Regions from separate parts of the Blautia acetica genome, predicted to be linked through region 1. Evidence: predicted binding sites of a transcription regulator. Region 1 holds the regulator's gene; each other region holds the start of a gene.

Region 1 (5,312 bases):
CCTCCTGCGGACTGCGATACCCGATACGAGTCATGCCGGTATCAATTTTAATATGTATTTTCAAAGTTTTTCCGGCTTTTTTTGCAGCCTGTGACAGTTTTTCGGCCATAGACAGCTTAAATACTGTGGGACGGAAGTCCTCCTGTACAATCCGGTCGTAATCTTCTTCGTAAGTATAGCCTAAAATAAGAATGGGCTTTTGAATCCCTGCCCGGCGCAGCTCCATACCCTCGTCCACAGTCGCAACCGCAATTCCCCAGATATAGGGATAAGATTCGATTTCTTTTGCCAGGGGTATGGCACCGTGCCCATAGCCATCCGCTTTCAGCACAGCTATAATCTGTGTGTCTTTTTGCAGGTTTTTCTTTATGTTTTCCAGATTATATGCAATGGCGTCCAGGTTGATGTTTGCCTGGATTCTTTTCTGTATCTTCATAATTGTCCTTCTTTCCTGTTAAAGTTCCTTCAGAATCTCTCCTGCAGCTTCTAAAATATCACCCGCCAGCATAGCGGCTCTGCCCTTTTTCTCTGCTGCCAAATCTCCTGCCTTTCCATGGAGATAAACACCTGTGCAGGCTGCCTCCCATGGAGAAAGTCCCTGAGCCAGAAGCCCCAGAATCAGTCCGGTGAGCACATCTCCGCTTCCGGCTGTCGCCATACCGTCATTGCCGCACAGATTGATACAGGTTTCCTCTGTTCCCCGGCTGATAATCGTTCTGGCATCTTTGCACACCAGCAGGACACCCAGTTTCTTTGCCGTTTCTTTGGTAATCGTCAGAGGATTTTTCTTCCATTCTTTTACAGAGATTCCCGTCATGCGGGCAAATTCTCCCAGATGAGGGGTCAGTATCACCGGAGCTTTACAGCTTTTTAAAAGCTTTTCCTTACCCTTTAGCAGATTCAGGCCATCTGCGTCAATAACCAGCGGTTTGTCTGCGTATTTCAAAAGAGTCTCTAAAAGTCTTTCCGCCTGAGGAGAAGTACCAAGACCGGGACCAATGCCGGCCACATCAGCCCAGCATAGGTTTTCTCTCACCAGGTTTTCCATATCCGCAGCGTCCTCATAAAGTGCCAGCATGGCTTCAGGGAAGCAAGTAAACAACCCCCTGTTTTCTTTTGGCGTACAGAGTTTCAGCATACCTGCGCCGCTTCGCAGAGCAGCCTGTCCGCTAAGATACGCTGCGCCGAAAATTTCCCGGCTGCCTGCGGCCAGAAAGACCTTGCCGAAGCTGCCCTTATTGCCGTCCGGTTTTCTGGTGAGTTTTTTAAGTTCCCTGTCCGTACAGGCAAAAAGCTCTGGAGACCTTTTGTCTTTGCGGTAAATGCCCACATCTGCCGTAAGCAGTTTTCCGGCATAGGCTGCACCGGGATACAGGCAGAGCCCTGCTTTCTTATAGGCAAAGGTAACGGTAAGGTCTGCCCTGACGGCACAGCCCCATACCGCTCCTGTATCTGCGTCAATACCGGAAGGGATGTCCACGGCTGCGATTTTCCCTGAAAAATCCTGTAGTTTTTCTATGGTTTCCCGGTAAAGACCCGAAACTTCCCTGGAAAGCCCTACACCCAAAAGAGCATCCACGATAGTAGTATATTCATGTACACAGAAAGTCTTGACAAAGGAAATTCCATAATTTCTGCCAATTTCTATCTGCGTTTTCATTTCTTTTGTAAAATGTTCCGGATTTCCCAAAATACAGACATGTACCTGATATCCTGCCAGAAACAAAAGCCGGGCAATGACCACACCGTCCGCCCCGTTATTTCCGGAACCGCACAGCACCAGCACTTTTGAAAGGGGAAGCCCCTCTTTTTTCATACTCTCAAAGACCTGCAGTCCCGCCCGCTCCATAAGTACCAGAGAAGGTACTCCCATGGTTTCTATGGTGTAGGCATCCAGTTCCTTCATCTGCTTTCCGGTTACAATCTCCTCCATGTTTCACCCGTCCTTTTTCCTTGCGTAAAGCGAAAAGGCTGCCGCAAAATCTCTTTTACATTTTACAGCAGCTTTTTACGTTGTTATTTTTTTGGATGTTCGTTTTCATAACAATTCAGATTATAAGACAGACGCATTAAACTTTCGGAAAGATGTACATTTTCTACGATAACATCCTCTGGTACATCCAAATCCAGATGTGCAAAATTCCAGATAGCCCGAATTCCGTTTTTTACCAGTAAATCAGCTGTCTCTGCCGCGTTGTTTTTCGGCAGGGTCAGCGTGGCTATATCCACATTCTGCTCTTTTAAAAACTCTGGAAGCTCGTCCATCATACGGATTTCATTTCCTCTGATGGAAATTCCTTTCAGTACCGGATTCACATCAAAGATACCTACAATTTTAAAGCCTCTTTTTTCAAATTTTACATAGTTGGCAAGTGCCTGTCCAAGATTGCCGGCACCAATGATAATCATGTGGTACGTCTTGTCCAGTCCCAAAATTTTTCCGATTTCATCATATAAATAGGGAACATTATATCCATAGCCCTGTTGCCCGAAGCCGCCGAAATTATTCAAATCCTGACGAATCTGAGACGCGGTTACCCGCATCTTTTCGCTTAACTCATTGGAGGATATTCGTTCTACGCCTTCTTCTATAAGCTCACCTAAGTATCTGTAATATCGGGGTAGTCTTTTAATTACTGCCTTTGAAATGGATTTTCCCTCCATAACAACCCTCCTGTATTCAAAATACACATTTCTACGCTCCATTATAGTGTATTGTTAAATTAAAGTCAATTAATTTTCGTTTCTCTGTTGTCAAACCTGTATTTTTCGATATAATAAATAGGACAGCTTTCGTAGCTGTACGGAGTTTAAAGGAGATAATTATCATGATACTTGCATGTCAGAATATAGAAAAATCTTTTGATGGCGTTACCCTGCTGGCAGACGCCAGCTTCCATATTGAAGAGCGGGAAAAAGCCGCTTTGGTGGGCATTAACGGGGCAGGAAAATCCACGCTTTTTAAAATCATTGTGGGGGAACTTCCCCCGGACAGCGGGCAGGTTATTTTAGCCAAAGGGAAAACCATGGGCTATCTGGCTCAGCACCAGGAGCTGACCAGCGACTTGTCTATTTATGACGCTCTTTTGCAGGTAAAGCAGCACATTCTGGATATGGAGGTGCGTATGCGTCAGCTGGAGAAAGAGATGAAATACACCCAGGGAGAAGAATTGAACAAGATTATGGAGGCCTATTCCCGTCTGACCCATGAGTTTGAACTGGAAAACGGGTATGCCTACAAAAGTGAACTGACCGGAGTCTTAAAGGGACTTGGCTTTGCAGAGGAAGATTTCGGCAAAATGATTTCCACACTTTCCGGGGGACAGAAAACCCGTGTGGCCCTTGGCCGTCTTCTTTTATCCAAGCCGGATATCATCCTTCTGGACGAGCCTACCAACCATTTGGACATGGATTCCATTGCGTGGCTGGAAACCTATCTTTTGAACTATCCGGGGGCTGTCTTTATTGTATCCCATGACCGCTATTTCCTGGATAAGGTCGCCACGAAAATTGTGGAAATTGACAATACAAAAGTTACGTCTTTTACAGGAAACTACAGCGCCTACAGTGAAAAAAAGGCTATGCTTCGAAGAGCCGCGTATCAGGCTTACTTAAACCAGCAGCAGGAAATCAAACACCAGGAAGCCGTCATTGCCAAATTAAAGTCTTTTAACCGGGAAAAATCCATACGGCGGGCAGAAAGCCGGGAAAAAATGCTGGATAAAATAGAAGTATTGGAAAAGCCTGTGGAAGTGGACGATTCCATGCGGATTACTTTAAAGCCTCGGGTGATAAGCGGCAACGATGTGCTGACTGTAGAACACCTTACCAAGTCCTTTCCCTCTCTCCCGCTTTTTGAGGATTTAAACTTTCAGATTAAGCGGGGTGAGCGGGTGGCTATTATCGGAAGCAACGGGACGGGAAAAACCACGATTTTAAAAATTTTAAATCAGGTGATTCCTGCGGACAACGGCAGCTTCCGCCTGGGCAGCAAAGTACATATCGGATACTACGACCAGGAACACCATGTACTCCACATGGAGAAAACCATTTTTGAGGAAATTTCCGATGATTATCCAAAGCTGACGAATACGGAAATCCGCAACCTGCTGGCCGCCTTTCTCTTTACCGGAGATGATGTGTTTAAGCCGATTTCTGCTTTAAGCGGCGGGGAACGGGGGCGTGTGTCTTTAGCCAAACTTATGCTTTCCCAGGCCAACTTCCTGATTCTGGATGAGCCTACCAACCATCTGGATATTACTTCCAAAGAAATCCTGGAGGAAGCCTTAAATAACTATGAAGGTACCGTGCTCTATGTGTCCCATGACCGTTATTTTATCAATAAAACAGCCACCAGGATTCTGGACTTGACCAATCACAAACTGGTAAACTATATCGGCAATTACGATTATTATCTGGAAAAAAAGGAAGAACTGACTGACATCTATGCCCCCGAAGTCCGGGAAGAAGTTTACACAGAAACCGTATCTGCCACGAAAATGGATTGGAAGCAGCAAAAAGAGGAGCAGGCCCGTCTTCGGAAACGGGAAAATGATTTAAAGAAAACGGAAAAGGCCATTGAAGAACTGGAGCAAAGAGACAGTGAAATTGATGAGGAAATGGCAAATCCGGAGGTGGCCACTAATGTGGCAGAATGTGTCCGCCTTTCCAAAGAAAAGGCAGAAATTGCCGAAAAACTGGAAAAGCTGTATGAAAAATGGGAAGAGCTGGCTGAATAAGCGGCTCTTCCCATTTTTCAAAATTTTTCGTAAAGAGGCAGATTTAAAGTGCAGCTTCCAGCTCTTTTCGGATTTCACAGATAAAGTCCCGGCTGTTCAAAACCGTAGGGGCAGGAATACTGGTAATCAGCGCCAAATCTTTGGTCATTCTTCCGCTTTCAATGACGTTTACTGTAGCTGCTTCCAGTTTGTCTGCAAAATGCTGCAGTTTCGTGTTGTCATCCAGTTCTCCTCTTTTTCTAAGAGCTCCGCTCCAGGCAAAAATCGTTGCCACCGAGTTGGTAGAGGTTTCTTCCCCTTTTAAGTGTCTGTAATAATGGCGCTGTACTGTGCCGTGCGCTGCCTCATATTCAAAATATCCCTTGGGCGATACCAGCACAGAAGTCATCATAGCCAGAGAACCAAAGGCAGAGGAAACCATGTCACTCATAACATCTCCGTCATAATTTTTGCAGGCCCAGATAAAACCGCCTTCTGCTTTCATCACTCTGGCTACTGCGTCGTCTATGAGGGTATAGAAATAAGTCAGTCCTGTTTTTTCAAAGGCTTCTTTATATTCAGTATCATAGATTT
Region 2 (5,312 bases), on a different contig from region 1:
GACCCCAACAAGACTTCTCCTTTCGATTTCTATCAGTACTGGAGAAATGTGGCAGACGCAGACGTACTGAAATGTATCCGTATGCTCACCTTCCTGCCGTTAGAGCAGATTGATGAAATGGACAGCTGGGAAGGCAGCCAGTTAAACAAAGCTAAAGAAATCCTGGCTTACGAGCTGACCGAACTGGTACACGGAAAAGAAGAAGCAGAAAAGGCGCAGGAAGCAGCCAGAGCATTATTCACCAGCGGAAATGCGGCAAATATGCCTTCTGCACAAATTGAGGAAAGCGCGCTGACAGACGGAAACATAGACTTAATTTCTCTTCTGGTAAACAGCGGACTGGCCAATACACGTTCCGAAGCCAGACGCGCCATTGAGCAGGGCGGTGTGTCCGTGGACGGAGAGAAAATTACAGATATCAAATACCTGCTTGCAGGAGAAAAACTGCAGGGTGAAGGTATTGTATTGAAAAAAGGGAAGAAAAACTTCAGAAAAGTAACTATGGCGTAAAAAGAAGGAGCCTTGTAGCAAAAAGAATTTCTTGCATAACCGGATTCTTGAAATTATAATCAGTCTTATGAAACAGCAACAGAATAAAAGGAGGTTTCCCACCTATGATTCAGCAGATTATCGAATATAACCGAGAATTTGTAAAAAAAGAGAGCTACAAACCCTATATTACCAGCAAATACCCTGACAAAAAACTGGCGATTCTTACCTGTATGGATACCCGGCTGACAGAACTTCTGCCGGCAGCACTTGGTATCCGGAATGGAGATGCTAAAATCATCAAAAATGCTGGCGGTGTCATTACCCATCCCTATGGAAGTGTTGTCCGCAGTCTTCTGGTTGCACTCCTGAAACTTGGTGTGCAGGAAATTATGGTCATTGGTCATACAGATTGCGGTGTTCAGGGAATGGATGCTGAAGAAATGCTGGAAAAGCTCACACACCGGGGAATACCGAAAGAACACATTGATATTGTCCGGCGGAGCGGAATTGACCTGAATCAATGGCTGGGAGGTTTCTCTTCTTCTGAAGAATCTGTCCGTGAAACAACTGCGGCGCTGAAAAACCATCCTCTGATGCCGAAAGATGTAACTATACAAGGCTTTATCATGGATTCTGTTACCGGTGCACTGACCAGCATCTGTTAAGTTATGAAAGGAAGGGCGCGATTTATTTTGAGTCACGCCCTCCACAAAAGATTTCTCGTATAGTTTTATAAAATGATATTGTCTTCTCTCAGTGTTTGTAGTAGAATAAAGCTAAATCAAAAAAGTCTGCGCTGCATTCCATTCGGCGTGTATACATTTTCTATTGGATTCTATTTCATTCTTATTTTCATTTTATCTTCGTTTTCATCAGATTCTTTTATTTCCCGGATAAAGTAGTAAAAAGAAGAAACATTCCCATTGTGCAGGTGCAGACGGAAAGAGGCTGTCTTATGAAGAAAGAGGGAATTTTGTTTCAAGGTCTCTGTATACAAGAAAGGCAAAGACTGGATTTTGTGGAGGAGGAAGGCTTTTACTATGAGAAGAGAAAACCGTATCAAAAGACGGAAAAAAAATATGCAGATGTCACCTATTTTCTCCTTTACATTATAAGCAAGAACCAGATGTGCAGAGAGATGGTGCAGGATATGGAAACGCAGTGGCTGGAGTATCTCCGGGAGAGGGCAGGAAACAGTGTCTATCAGGGAGAAGGATTCTGGGACAGCCTGTCAGGAGAGGAAAAAATATGTGCAGAAGCAGTTTTAGGACTTTTGGAGGATATCCGGGGGGATGAGGAAGAACGGGCAGAACTGGCTTGGATTGGGTTTTGGTATCTGATTTACAAAGGATTCCAGGAGACCTATTGCTTTTTCAAAAACATTCCCCGAACTACTTTTCAGGTGCTCTGTCAGCGGGCCGGGGAGAAAAAACGAGAACGCTGTATGGGAATCAGTTATTTATGTATGGAATTTTTGTTTGCAGAAGAATTGGGGGTGCAGATAGAGAAAAATGGGACGTATCCCCTTTTGTACGGCTGTATGAAAACCTGTCAAAAGATGTGGGAGAGTTGTCTGGAAAGTGAAAAAACGAAATAAAAAAGGAAAAAAGGCACATTCTATAGACAGAGTGTCAGAAACAAAAGTCCTTTTCAAAAGAAAATCTAAAAAATAGTAAAAATCTTCTGTTAAAGCTGTTAAAAAATTGTCAAAAACTATTGAAAAAAAAACCGAAACAAGGTACAATTATAATTGGCAGAGATTGGTTTTACTATTGTAATGTAATGCAGTGAACCGGAGATGATTTCTGCGCGAAAACCGGATGAGGCGTGCGGTAACAGTGCGGAAATCCCGGTAAGCAGCAGGCAGATTTTTTCTGCTGTGAAAAATAAATTTAAGATGGAGGGCTGAACAATGAGTAGTACAGCACAAACCTTAGCAAGTAAAAGAATTAATTCTTTACTTGATGAGAACAGCTTTGTTGAAATCGGCGGCTATGTAACAGCCAGAAACACAGACTTCAACTTATCTGAAAAAGAAACACCGGCAGACGGCGTCGTTACCGGATACGGTGTCATTGACGGCAGCCTGGTATATGTGTACAGCCAGGACGCCTCCGTGTTAAACGGTTCCATTGGTGAAATGCATGCGAAAAAAATTGCAAATCTGTACGATTTGGCCATGAAGACAGGCGCACCGATTATCGGTCTGCTTGATTGTGCCGGCTTAAGACTGCAGGAAGCAACGGATGCATTAAATGCTTTTGGTGAAATCTACACAAAACAGGTTATGGCCTCTGGCGTAATTCCTCAGATTACAGGAATTTTCGGTACCTGCGGCGGCGGACTTGCAGTGGTTCCTGCACTGACAGACTTTACTTTCATGGAAGACACAAAGGGAAGACTGTTTGTAAATTCCCCGAATGCACTGGAAGGAAACGAAATTTCCAAGTGTGATACTTCAAGCGCTGCATACCAGAGCGAACATGCAGGCTTGGTAGATGTTGTGGGAAGTGAAGAAGAAATTTTAGGACAGATGAGAACTCTGATTTCCATGCTTCCGTCCAATTTTGAAGATAATTCTTCCTATATAGAGTGTGCAGATGATTTAAACCGTGTTTGCCCGGAACTGGAAAACTGTGTGGGAGATACTTCTATTGCACTTTCTCAGATTGCAGACAACCAGGAATTCTTTGAAGTAAAAGCAGCTTATGCAAAAGATATGGTAACAGGTTTCATCCGCTTAAACGGTGCAACGGTAGGTTGTGTTGCAAACAGAAGCGAAGTTTACAACGAAGAAGGCGAAAAGACAGAAACTTTTGAAAACGTATTATCCGCAAGAGGCTGCAAGAAAGCGGCTGAATTTGTGAAATTCTGTGATGCATTTGAAATTCCGGTTCTGACTCTTACCAATGTAAAAGGATACAAAGCGACAAAATGCTCTGAGTCCAATATGGCAAGAAACGCAGCAGAACTGACAAATGCTTTCATCAGTGCAACGGTTCCAAAGGTAAACATTGTAATTGGCGAAGCTTTCGGAAGCGCTTACCTGACTATGAACAGCAAATCTACAGGCGCGGATATGGTATTTGCATGGCCAAACGCACAGATTGGTATGATGGACGCGAAACTGGCTGCCAAAATCATGTATGCAGACGCAGACGCAGCTACTATTAATGAAAAAGCAGCAGAATATGCAATGCTGCAGTCCAGCGCTCTTTCTGCAGCAAAGAGGGGTTATGTGGACACTATCATTGAAGCAGAAGATACAAGAAAATATGTAATTGGCGCATTTGAAATGCTGTTCACTAAGAGAGAAGACCGCCCAAGCAAGAAACATGGCACAGTTTAAGCGAGGGGGAGATGATATGAAACAGAGATGGAAAAAAATAGGCAGTTTAGTATCAATCGGTGTTCTGGTATTTTCTCTGTCCGCCTGCGGTCAGACGAAAGATGAAATCAACAGTACGGTACAGAATAATCTCTATCAGACTACTGTTGCTACGGTACAGTCTCTGGTGCAGTATGACAAGGCGACAATGGAACAGTCCATAGAAGAAAATCCGAACATGGACGACTTTACCAAGAATGCATTTGTTTCCTGGGGAGATTCTTCCGAAGAACTGGGTGCATTTAAGGAATTTAAAGAAACAACACCGGAAGAGGCCGTAAAGAAAGACGGAAGCCAGTATGTCATCACTTTAGAGGCAGAGTTTGAAAACAGGGACGCTGTGGTAGAAATGGTATACGACAGCAAGCTGAACGCAGAAAGCGTGGGATTCAGTGCAGACTACAGCATGAAAGAAAAAATGCTTGATGCGGTTATGAACGCCATTGTAGGTCTTGCAACCGTATTTATCATGCTGATTTTCTTAAGCTTTGTGATTTCTCTGATGAAATATGTACCAAAGCTGGAAGCAGCTCTGACAAAGAAGAAAGATTCCAACCAAGCGGTACCTGCACAGGAAGACAATATTGCAGCAGTCAACAGCGCACCAGCGCCTGCACCGGTACAGGAAGAACTGGCAGATGACGGCGCTTTGGTGGCGGTTATTGCCGCAGCTATTGCAGCAGCAGAAAATACGTCCACAGACAGCTTTGTGGTACGTTCTATCAGAAAATCAAACAAAAGAAGCTGGAAATAAGTTTTAGTGGTAGGAGGAAAGAAATATGAAATCTTATACAATTACAGTAAATGGCGTTGCATATGATGTAACCGTAGAAGAAGGAAGCGGAAACGCTGCACCTGCAGCAGCACCTAAGGCAGCACCGAAAGCTGCTCCAAAAGCAGCACCGGCTGCAAAACCTGCAGCAGCGGCAGCAGGGGCGATTGAAGTAAAAGCATCTGTTCCTGGTAAAGTCTGCAAAATCGAAGCAAACGTAGGACAGGCTTTAAAAGCCGGTGACCCGATTGTCATTCTGGAAGCCATGAAAATGGAAATTCCGGTTGTTGCACCTCAGGATGGTACACTTGCAGGCATTAACGTAGCTGTAGGCGATGCAGTAGAAAACGGTGCTGTACTGGCATCCATGAACTAGAATTTGCATACAGTGTAAATTCCCAAGAAACAGGTACAGATACCTGTGAATAACGAAATAAATGGGAGGTAAAAAAATGTCTAACATTGCAGATACAGTGTCAAACCTGATTGGGCAGACAGCTTTTATGAATCTGACATGGGGCAATCTGATTATGATTTTAGTAGCATTTGTCTTTTTATTCCTTGCTATTAAAATGGGATTTGAGCCGCTTTTGCTGGTGCCAATCGCTTTTGGTATGCTGCTGGTAAATATCTACCCGGATATTATGGCCAGCGCAGAAG
Region 3 (5,312 bases), on a different contig from region 1:
CCTGCCTGTTTCATATGGAAATGAACGGAGCGGCAGTTGCTTCCGGTATGGGAACCTGTGGCTTTGTGGGACAGATAGGTGTGTATACAGGCTGGGTACAGGATATGGCAAGCGGCGCCAAAGCAGCGATTACCCCCATGGACTGGATTGGCATGATTCTTATCTGCTTTGTACTGCCCGCAGTGCTGACCTGTGTCATTGCCATACCTTTCAGAAAGAAAGGATGGATTGGAGAAAATGATTTGAAACTGGATTTATAAAAATAAAGTATGGGTCTGGTGCACGACGCAAGGTGTACCAGACCCATATTCTGTGTTTTTATAAATATCCGTGTTTTTCCAGTGTGTTTAGGATGTTGCGTCCTTCGTCTGTACCTTCAATGATACGTCTCGCCCGGACACTGTCACCAATGTTGATAACTTCAATTTCGTCACCAAAGGCGTTCTGGAGCTCAGCCAGAACCGGTGTGTTGGCTTTCATTCCGAGGCAGACAAATCCGTAATCAAAGTTTAAAGTTTCTTTGCCTTCCGGGGTTTCCACCAGGAAAGAATCGTCCCGGACTTCTTTCAATGCGGTGTTAGGCATTTGGCGGACATGGTATTTATCCATCAGGGCAAAGGTGCCGACCTTGGATATGGGGTCAATTCCGTTTCCGATTGCAGGGAGCATTTCTACGATAGAGACTTCTGCGCCCCGCGGAGCAAAGAACTCCACCACGTCCAGTCCTACGGCACCGCCGCCGATGACGCAGACTTTCTTTCCGGTCATATCCTCCGGATACTGGTCTACATGCTGAATCATATCAAAAATAGAGTACACATGGCTTCCGGGTTTGCCCAGTGTGTCGTGAAGCCCGGCAATGGGAGGAAGCAGCGGGAGAGAGCCTGTAGCATTGACAAGGATGTTAGGCTTCAGGTTTTTGATAAATTCGGTGGTAGCTTCAGTCTGGGTAAACACAAACAGGTTTTTTAATTTGTGCGCACGGTGGATCAGGTAATTGGGGAAATCTGCCAGACGTTTTTTGTCCGGAATCTTGGAAATCTCTGCAGCCAATCCGCCAAGATACGGTTTTTTCTCAATGAGGAAGGTTGTACATCCCACTTCGGCGGCTGTACAGGCAGCCTCAAGGCCGGCAGTTCCGCCTCCGATTACAACGACATTGCAGGGCTTGGAAACCCGTTGTTTTTTGTAGACTTCTCCGTGGAGAACGGCAGGATTTACAGTACAGCGGATAGGACGGTTAATGCCGATTCGGTTTCCGGCGCACCCGATGTTGCAGGAAATACATTTGCGGATATCACAGACATCTCCGAATTCCACTTTGTTTACCCAGTCCGGGTCTGCAATCAGTCCCCGTCCCATACCGATGATGTCCGCGTCGCCTTTTGCAAGAATGTCTTCCGCAACCTGGGGATTTCGGATATTTCCCGTAGTTACACAAGGTTTTCCGTAGCGTTCTTTTACTGCTTTTGCCATGTAAGAGCGCCAGCCGTCCGGCAGATAGTTGGCGTCAATCTGATACTGAATAGAACTGTTCAGTCCCGCAGATACGTCGATAACGTCGGCTTCTTCCTGGAAATATTGAAGGTAATCCAGAGTATCCTCCAGAGTGTTGCCGCCTTCCAGAAATTCATCGGCGCTGATTCGCACGAAGATGGGGAAATGCGGCCCAACCTGTGCGCGGACTTCCTCCAGAACCATACGGGCAAAGCGGGCGCGATTTTCAGCGCTTCCGCCGAATTCGTCTGTCCGGTGGTTGGTAAGCGGAGATAAAAACTGGCTGATGAGGTAGGAATGTCCGGCGTGAATTTCTACAGTATCAAATCCGGCAGCCTGAGCCCGTTTTGCCGCTTGTCCGTATTTTTTTACAATCTGAAGAATTTCTTCTTTCTCTAACGGGCGCGGAATTTCACCTCCGGCTTTGGAAGGAATGTCAGAGGCAGAGACCGGCTGCATCTGGGTACGGGCAGACTGAGCCGAAGCCCCGGCATGGTTAATCTGAATACCGATACAGGCGCCGTGTTTGTGGACAGTTTCTGTTAATTTGAACAGACGCGGAAGATAATTGTCATGGTCAATGCGGAGCTGGGTGGTTCCGTTGGAACCCAGCGGGTAATCTACGTTTGCATTTTCTACCATAATTAAACCGGTGCCGCCTCTGGCGCGCTGCTCGTAATAATTAATATGAAGAAAGCTCATCTCGCCGCTTTGTTCACCGTAGTTTGTACCCATGGGTGTCATCATAATTCTGTTTTTCATCGTCATGCGGCGGATGGTCAGTGGTTCAAAGATGTGTTTGTACATGCTTTTCATAAGGAACTCCTCCTGTTTTCTGGATTTGATATTTGATTAACAATCTATGTTCTGACCGTATTATAGGGAAAAATAAACCATAAAACAAATGCATATTTTTATTAATATCTATAGAAATTAACTATTAGTTATGGTATTCTGTATAAAAAGGTGAGAAGGGAGTGAGTTGTATGAAGCTGCATCAGTTAAATTATTTTGTGGCACTGGCACGTTTGGAGCATTACACAAAAGCGGCAGAAGAGATTGGAATTTCTCAGCCAACGCTGAGTCATGCAATTGCCGGACTGGAGGAAGAACTGGGTGTAAAGTTGTTCCGCAAGCAGGGAAGAAATGTGGTACTGACAAAGTATGGGAGATTTTTCCTGGGGTATGTGGAGGAATCCATGAATGTACTGGAACTGGGAGTCTCTAAGACAAAGGGGATGGCGGGACAGACCAAAGGGGTCATTGATTTGGCATATATCTATACACTGGGCAGTGAATTTGTGCCTCGTCTGGTGGGGGATTTTCTGCGAAGTCATGAAGAACTGGAAACAGAGTTTCATTTTACCGTGGGGAATACGTCAGAACTTATCCAGGGGCTGAAGGATGAAAAGTATGATATTGCCTTCTGTTCCATGATGGAGAATGAACCGGAAGTCAGCTTTACACCAGTAGGAACACAGAATCTGGTTGTAGTCATACCGAAACAACATCCTCTGTCCGGAAGAGGGGAAGTGGATTTGGAAGAGGCTGCCCTTTATCCGCAGATTTATTTTACACAGGGAAGCGGCCTTCGGCCGGTGGTGGACAGGCTCTTTGAAATGGCGAAAATCAGACCCCAGATTGCTTATGAAATAGAGGAAGACGGTGCAATGGCCGGGCTTGTAGCACAGAATTTCGGTATTGCGGTCATGCCGGATATTCCCCTTCTTAAAAATATGAATGTGGAAGTGCTGAAGCTGCGCTCGCCCCGGTATCAGCGTTACATCTATATGGCGCTGTCCAAGGAGAATTATCAGACTCCCATTGTAGAAAAATTCGCAGAATATGTAAAAGCCTTATATGGAAAATACTAGTTTAAGATTCGTTGTACCAGAAAACCTCCGGCAGGGACACCAATTACAGATGTGTCCCGTCCTTTATGATAAACTGGAGAAAATTCCGGACCGCCGGAATCATATAATGGTCTTTTAGATAGGCCAGATAAACGGTATGAACCAGATGTATGTCACGAAGCGGCAGAATCCGGATATTGCGTTTGCGGATGGCCTCCGTATCTGCCACCAGGGCTATGCCGAAATCTTCCTCCACAAGGGCAGAGATGGCGTTTTCATCAGGGGACTCGCAGATGAAATTCGGGGTGATTCCGTGGGAAGAAAATATCTGCCGCGTATATTTTCCCAGACCGGAGCTTTTGTCATACCCAATCAGCGGATAGGCGCTAAGTTCAGACAGGGAAACCGCGTCTTTGGCGCACAGCGGATGTCCCTTGGGCGTGATGACGGTCATATTCTGGTGGATAATAGGAATAAACTTAATATTTGGTTCGTTTTCCATATAGGAACAGAACACAAGGTCAAAGAGCTCCTTTTTCAGTCCTTCAATCAGTTGGGGTGTGTGGAGCTGATGGAAGCTGAAGGTAATGTTCTTATAGCGTTCCTGGCTTAAAAAACGCCTTACAGTATGAGGGATATAGCGGTTCGCCAGGGGAAAGACATATGCAATATCAACGTGTCCCTCATCCTGGGCAAGCTGGTGCATACGAAAGAGGGCAGTCTCCGTCTCATGCAGAATCCGCTCTGCGTGTTCCAGAAAGATTCGCCCGTATTTGGTAAGCCGCACATTGCGTCCCTGCCGTTCAAAAAGAATGATGTTCAGCTCCTCTTCCAGGGAAGCAATAGAGCGGCTTAGGGAAGGCTGGGAAATATTAAGTTCTGCGGCAGCCTGCCGGAAATGCTGATGTGCGGCAACTGTCCGGAAATATAATAACTGATTTAATGTCATATCAAATTCCTCCTGTCAGACATTATAACACAATTAATAGCATAAAGGTATCGAAAAAGGTAAAAAGATGTATTAGAACTATCCGGCGGACTGGATTATAATTAAGAGCAGCTAAGTTGTTTAGTAATTAACAAAGTCAAAAGGTACAGACAGATACCGTTATGAATGGAGGAAAATAAACATGGCAGAAAGAATTACAGGTCACACAGAATTAATCGGACTGATGGCATATCCTATCAGACATTCCAGTTCCCCGGCCATGCACAACGAAGCATTTGCCAATCTGGGACTTGATTATGCATATATTGCATTTGAAGTGGATAACGACTCTCTGGAGGATGCGGTCAAGGGACTTCGCGCATTGAAAATGAGAGGCTCAAATGTGTCCATGCCTAATAAGACAGTGGTACATAAGTATCTGGACAAGCCTTCTCCGGCAGCAGAAATGTGTAAAGCAGTAAACACGATTGTCAATGACAACGGAGTGTTGACCGGACATATTACGGATGGTATCGGATATATGGCGGCGTTAAAGGATAATCACATTGATGTAATTGGAAAGAAAATGACCATTGTCGGCGCCGGAGGAGCAGCCACAGCCATTCAGGTACAGGCAGCGCTGGACGGAGTAAAAGAGATATCTATTTTCAATGCAAGAGATAAATTCTGGGACAATGCAGTTGAAACGGTAAAGAAGATTAATGAAAATACAGAATGTAAAGCTGCTTTATATGACCTGGCTGATTTGGATAAGTTAAAAGAAGAGATGGAAGACAGTTATCTGTTTACCAATGCCACGGGAGTAGGAATGAAACCCTTAGAGGGGCAGACCTATATTCCGGACAAATCCTTTTTCCGTCCGGATTTAATTGTCATAGATATTGTATACTTCCCAAGAGAAACCGCTCTTCTTAAAATGGCAAAAGAAGCCGGCTGTAAGACGATGAATGGTCTTGGTATGATGTTGTTCCAGGGGTCAGCGGCCTTTGAACTGTGGACCGGACAGCCTATGC
Region 4 (5,312 bases), on a different contig from region 1:
TAGGCTTATAACCTTTTTCAGCCAAATAGAACGCACAGGATAATCCTGCCGGACCGCCTCCGATAATAGCGATTTTTTCCGAAAATTCTCCTTTCAAAGAAGGCACGACTTTCTTCGGTATGTATCTGGTCTCTGCCTTTAAATCCTGTTCCGCAATAAAACGCTTCACTTCATCAATAGCAACAGCCTCGTCAATGGTTCCTCTGGTACATGCGTCTTCACATCTGCGGTTGCAGATACGTCCGCACACTGCCGGGAATGGATTTTCCTTCTTAATCAGTGCCAGCGCGTCTGTATATCTTCCCTGTGCCGCCATTTTCAGATATCCCTGAATGGCAATATGCGCAGGACAGGCGGTTTTGCACGGCGCGGTTCCGGTGTCATAGCAGTTGATACGGTTTTTGTCCCGATAGTCTTCTGTCCACATATGGGGTCCCCAGGGAACCTGGGAAGGAAGTGGCTGCTTTGGATATTCTACTTTACTGCCGTCCTTTTTACACAACTTCTGCCCCAGTTTCACTGCGCCTGCCGGACAGTATTCCACACAACGTCCGCAGGCCACGCAGTTTTCTGTTTTCACATGGGCCACATAAGCGGAACGAGACATATTCGGCGTATTGAAAAGCTGGGAAGTACGCAGAGCATAACACACGTTTACATTACAGTTGCAGATAGCGAAAATCTTATTTTCTCCGTCAATGTTGGTAATCTGGTGTACAAATCCGTTTTCCTCTGCCACTTTCAGAATGTCCATAACTTCCTCTCTGGTAATGTAGCGTCCTCCTTTATTGGTTTCCACCACATAATCTGCCATATCTCCCACAGCAATGCACCAGCCTTCCGGGTCGTCTGCACAGCCCTCGTCAAAGGTTTTGCGGGAACGGCGGCAGGAACAGGGACTTGCCGCATATTTACCCTCGTATTTGTCCAGCCAGTGAGAAATATGTTCCACAGACACAGACTGGTTTTCCATCTGAATTGCTTTTTCCACAGGAATAACGTGCATGCCGATACCCGCTCCGCCGGGAGGCACCATATGGGTGATTTTTTCCAGAGGCACACGGCTCATACGCTCAAAGAACCGTCCCATCTCCGGATGTTCCCGCAAAATATCCTCGTTCATGTTTGCAAATTCTGCACTGCCCGGCACAAACATAGGAAGCACATACTGCTTTTCGTGCCTGGGATTTTCCCAGTTGTATTCAATGACACCGTTAACTGCCAGTTTCTGCAGCATATCTTCCAGATATGTCTTATCTTTTCCGGTGATTTTTACCATATCTTCAAGAGTTCTGGGTTTGCGTTTTCCCATTTTTAAGGCAATTTCTGCCATTTCGTCCGTACACAAAGCGGAAAGCCCGATATATTCCGGGGATTCCTTTGTGATTTTCTCAATACCAAGTACAACAGGGGCTCTGTCTGTAATCATTTTTGCCAGTTTGGCAACAGGCTCCCGAAACGGTTCTTCCGGGTGCGGATTAGGAAACAGGGAATCTGCCATAGTTCAATCTCCTTCTTCATATCGTTTTTATTCTTTCTCTGCTCTTGCCATAGCAAGTTTGAAATCTCTCTGGTCTGTAAAAATTTCGTTTGTGTAAGGGTTCTTTTTCTGCTCTTTGGCCCGTTTAATAACCACAGCAAGACAAATCACATTTGCCGCCAGCGCCAGAATCGCAATAACCCCCTGCATAGTTGGATTCACTGCTGTCGGGCGGACCGCTGCGTCCATAACGCCATCCTTATACAGCACCGGAAGCACCGCAAATTTCCCCTGCTCCTGGAACAATGGGAACACCTGGGCAAACATACACCACAGCGCCAGTGTGTTGGCACGATTCTGAATCCAGCCCCCCTTATTCCACAGCATAGCCGCAAAAGTCGGCGCCAAAAGCAGGGCTACACCGCAATACCAGGTGTGTGTGGGCAGATTGTTATAGGTATAGGCAAAATTCCAGATGTCATAAGCAACAATAAAGCACCAGGTCATATCCGGCCACAGCATATCGTGTTTCTTTTTGGAAACGTAAATTCCCATCCAGCCAGTCATACAGAAAATATTGAGAATTCCCGCAATACCATTGACCCAGTTCCACCAGCCGCCGTAAAGCCATACATTTTCAGAGGAAAGCCACCAGCGGTCCCCCTGAGAAGCCAAAGCCATGGCGCCGCGGACACCGGATTCAAAATCACTGCCTACAGCAATGAGAATATTAATTGCTACAATTGCAAAAGGGAACACCTTAAACCATTCTTTTTTTCCGATTCCCCAGCGATACTTTAACATCATAAAACCAATACAGCCTGCCGTTGCCGCATAGAGTTTGGCATAGTGGAACCAGCCGTTCATATGTACATAAGTGTCATTGTTCAGTGCCCATTCGGCGCCGTTTGCTGCGCCAACCTGAATAGCAATAAAATAAACCGTCAGCGCTGCCGGAAGAATCAGGAAACAGAAAATTCCTCCCACCTTGGAACGGCGCGCGATTTCATTGACTAAAATCAGACATACAAATACCATGAGCCAGCCAAAAAGCTGCCAGCCCGCATTTTCTCCGTAAATTTGAAACAACATTTGTCTTACCCTCTTTCTTTTTCTATTACTTCTTTATCCTTTTGCTTTTTACTGTCCCTTTGTCCAGTCCGCTGTTTCCCGGCGCAGCCAGTCTGTCCATTCGTCAAAGCCTTCCCCGGTCTTTGCCGAAATCGGAATTACCCTTGCCTTTGGATTTCGCTTCTGAATATACGCCCTGCATTTTTCCATATCAAAATCAAAATAGGGCAGCACATCTGTTTTGTTAATCAAAACTACATCACACACGGAAAACATCAGGGGATATTTCAGTGGTTTATCATGTCCCTCCGGCACAGACAGAATCATGGCATTTTTACATGCGCCTGTATCGAATTCTGCCGGACATACCAGGTTGCCCACATTCTCCAGCACCAGCAAATCCAAATCTTGTGTACCGAATTCCAGAAGTCCCTGCCGGGTCATATCCGCGTCCAGATGGCACATACCCCCGGTATGAATCTGGATAGCCTTTGCCCCGGTTTCCAAAATGCTCTGCGCATCCACATCTGAATCAATATCTGCCTCCATAACACCGATTTGCATTTCCTCCTTCAGCATGGAAATCGTTCGCTTTAGCGTACTGGTTTTCCCTGCCCCCGGAGACGACATCAGATTCAGCAGAAAAGTTTTCTGCTCTCTGAGCGTTTCCCGAAGTCTGGCCGCGTCTGCAGCATTGTCCTCAAAGATACTTCTCTTGACTTCAATTACCTTAAACTCTTTCATTCTTTCACCTCACCTTCCAATCTGGTTATACCAGAAGATTGTTATTATTTTGTCATTATATATTCTGCTTGTGTTTTTGTCAATCTTTCCGCTTATTTTGGGTGATTTAATCGGTATTTAAGCGTATTTATAAAAAATTTGGGATTTCTTTGACATTTGGTATCTGGTATATCCAATTCCAAAACAGAAGATGTACAAAAAACAGCCCCTTCCGGGAAACAAGCATTTCTCCTTCGCCTGTTCACCCGGAAAGGGCCTTTACATGAAGTGTCTTTTCAGTTTTATAAAACGATAAATGCACAGGAACCTGGCGCTACTTCCAGCATTCCCTCTGCCTTTACCGGGTCCATAGCCGGAACTTCATTGTTCTCGCCCAGTACCAGCGGAGTTCCGTTTAAGGTCATAACGGAAGCTCTCATATTGCCGCCTTCCCCGGCCAGCATGTAAACTTCCGCTTCTTTTGGAAGTTCTACCTGTGTTGCTTCTTCCAGACTGTTGTTGATAACCAGATATACCAGCCCTTCTTTTCCGTCCTTGCGGCTGTGTGCATATACATGAGCACCGTAGCGTACCGGTTCTTTTGTATCAAATACAGTCGCTCCCATCAGACGATTCCAAAGGAGTACGGCAAAGTAATTTGGTCTTGGATCAAAAACTTCTCTTGCAAGAAAACCGTAGTCACTGCTTGCCAGTGTATTGTGGAAAATCACACCGTTTGTAATGGTGGAAAATCCAGCCAGTTCGTTCAGAGTTCTCATAACATCCAGGTAAGTAGATGCCCAGGTATCCCCGCCGCCGCCAGCGTCTCCGGATTCTGTTACCCACATCTCAGCGTCCGGTACATACTTGTCACGCAGAGGTACATAAGTGCGGGCAAATTCCATAGCGGTTGCCAGATACTCCTCACTGTTGGCCTCAGATGCGTCCCAGTGTGCGCTTGGCATTACGGATGCAAGGCGCTCAGATACTCCGTTGTAATAATGGTAGCTGAATACGTCCAGTGGTACTTTTGTACCTTCCATTAAATCTGCACAGTCACAGGTTTCTTCTGCAATCTGCTCTACGCCGCCTGCGGTTTTGTCACTGCTGCCTTTTCCGAACTGAATGTTATCTCCGCCAGTGGTGCTTGGTCCCACACAAATACATTCCGGATAATTTTCTTTCAGCCATGCAAAGAATAAATCCTGGTCTCTTCTGTAATCTGCCGGTGTGTATCCCTTCGGGAATCCTGTATCAGCCATCATGTTCGGCTCATTTGCAAACTCTGCCGCGTCAATAGGCACACCATATTCTTTACTCAGTCCAAACAGTTTCTCTGCTTCCACCGGTGTCCATGGCTCGTCTGCACTGTGCAGTCCCGGACAGTTGGCAACAGACACAATCAGTTTTGCACCGATTTCTTTTACAAAATCCAGAACACCAATCCACTGTTCTTTTGTCAGCACATTTAAGTATCCTTCCGGAACTTTTCCGTTGGTGGTTCCGTCAAAATCATAATATGTTTTTGTTGCCCAGGTGCCGGACACACGCACCCATACCGGTCCCAGTTCCTTTGCCAGTTTGCGCAGTTTTTCGTCATACAGATTGATCGGCGCATATACCTGCATCAAATCCCGGTACATCGCTGCAATTCCCTCTGTGGTAGGTTCTACATAAAACTCCTCTGTACCTGCAATCTGTCCCGGTGTGTAGGCTTTCCAGAAGGTTCCTCCTGTTACCTCTGCAAATTCTACATTATAGCTCATTAACATGGGGTTCATCTGGCGAAGTGCCTGCAGTCCGCCAACTTCCAATTTGATTCTTTCTGCCATTTTACATACTCCTTTCGCAACGGTTTTATATTTCTTATATTAATGGCTTTTCCTATTTTCTGTTAGTAATATTTTTATTTATTCCATGATAATTTTTATATATACTTGTATTTTACTAAATATTTTACGATAATATAAGAAAATTTTTCTATGGAGGAATGTTATGTTTTACGATGCAGAATTTGCTTTTTTGAAAAATCTTCTAA

Evidence for each region. Region 1 encodes Rex, which represses fermentation and respiration genes when NADH is low (regulators of the CRP and FNR family bind a similar motif). Its sites were predicted from a motif close to ATTGTTAANTANTTAACAAT; they were not measured.
Region 2: a site for Rex is predicted at 2,184-2,203, ahead of WBS51_RS01900 (acyl-CoA carboxylase subunit beta). Genes of this name have one in related genera too.
Region 3: a site for Rex is predicted at 2,338-2,357, ahead of WBS51_RS10530 (oxidoreductase). Genes of this name have one in related genera too.
Region 4: a site for Rex is predicted at 3,333-3,352, ahead of hypB (hydrogenase nickel incorporation protein HypB). Genes of this name have one in related genera too.

What each region holds. Positions count from the first base shown of each region.
Region 1 covers NZ_JBBEWO010000010.1:46,693-52,004, forward strand. Annotated here, with positions in the region: gene alr (alanine racemase) at 1-436, opposite strand, end outside; gene WBS51_RS08390 (NAD(P)H-hydrate dehydratase) at 455-1,933, opposite strand; gene WBS51_RS08395 (redox-sensing transcriptional repressor Rex) at 2,017-2,664, opposite strand; gene abc-f (ribosomal protection-like ABC-F family protein) at 2,829-4,739, shown strand; gene WBS51_RS08405 (NADP-dependent isocitrate dehydrogenase) at 4,783-5,312, opposite strand, start outside.
Region 2 covers NZ_JBBEWO010000002.1:117,982-123,293, forward strand. Annotated here, with positions in the region: gene tyrS (tyrosine--tRNA ligase) at 1-510, shown strand, start outside; gene WBS51_RS01890 (beta-class carbonic anhydrase) at 615-1,157, shown strand; gene WBS51_RS01895 (hypothetical protein) at 1,448-2,089, shown strand; gene WBS51_RS01900 (acyl-CoA carboxylase subunit beta) at 2,405-3,841, shown strand; gene WBS51_RS01905 (OadG family transporter subunit) at 3,858-4,634, shown strand; gene WBS51_RS01910 (biotin/lipoyl-containing protein) at 4,660-5,028, shown strand; gene WBS51_RS01915 (sodium ion-translocating decarboxylase subunit beta) at 5,105-5,312, shown strand, end outside.
Region 3 covers NZ_JBBEWO010000014.1:78,395-83,706, forward strand. Annotated here, with positions in the region: gene WBS51_RS10525 (PTS transporter subunit IIC) at 1-260, shown strand, start outside; gene WBS51_RS10530 (oxidoreductase) at 319-2,313, opposite strand; gene WBS51_RS10535 (LysR family transcriptional regulator) at 2,484-3,371, shown strand; gene WBS51_RS10540 (LysR family transcriptional regulator) at 3,415-4,299, opposite strand; gene WBS51_RS10545 (shikimate dehydrogenase) at 4,481-5,312, shown strand, end outside.
Region 4 covers NZ_JBBEWO010000024.1:38,208-43,519, forward strand. Annotated here, with positions in the region: gene WBS51_RS13550 (FAD-dependent oxidoreductase) at 1-1,501, opposite strand, end outside; gene WBS51_RS13555 (DUF5692 family protein) at 1,529-2,572, opposite strand; gene hypB (hydrogenase nickel incorporation protein HypB) at 2,621-3,295, opposite strand; gene WBS51_RS13565 (beta-glucuronidase) at 3,577-5,106, opposite strand; gene WBS51_RS13570 (AraC family transcriptional regulator) at 5,270-5,312, shown strand, end outside.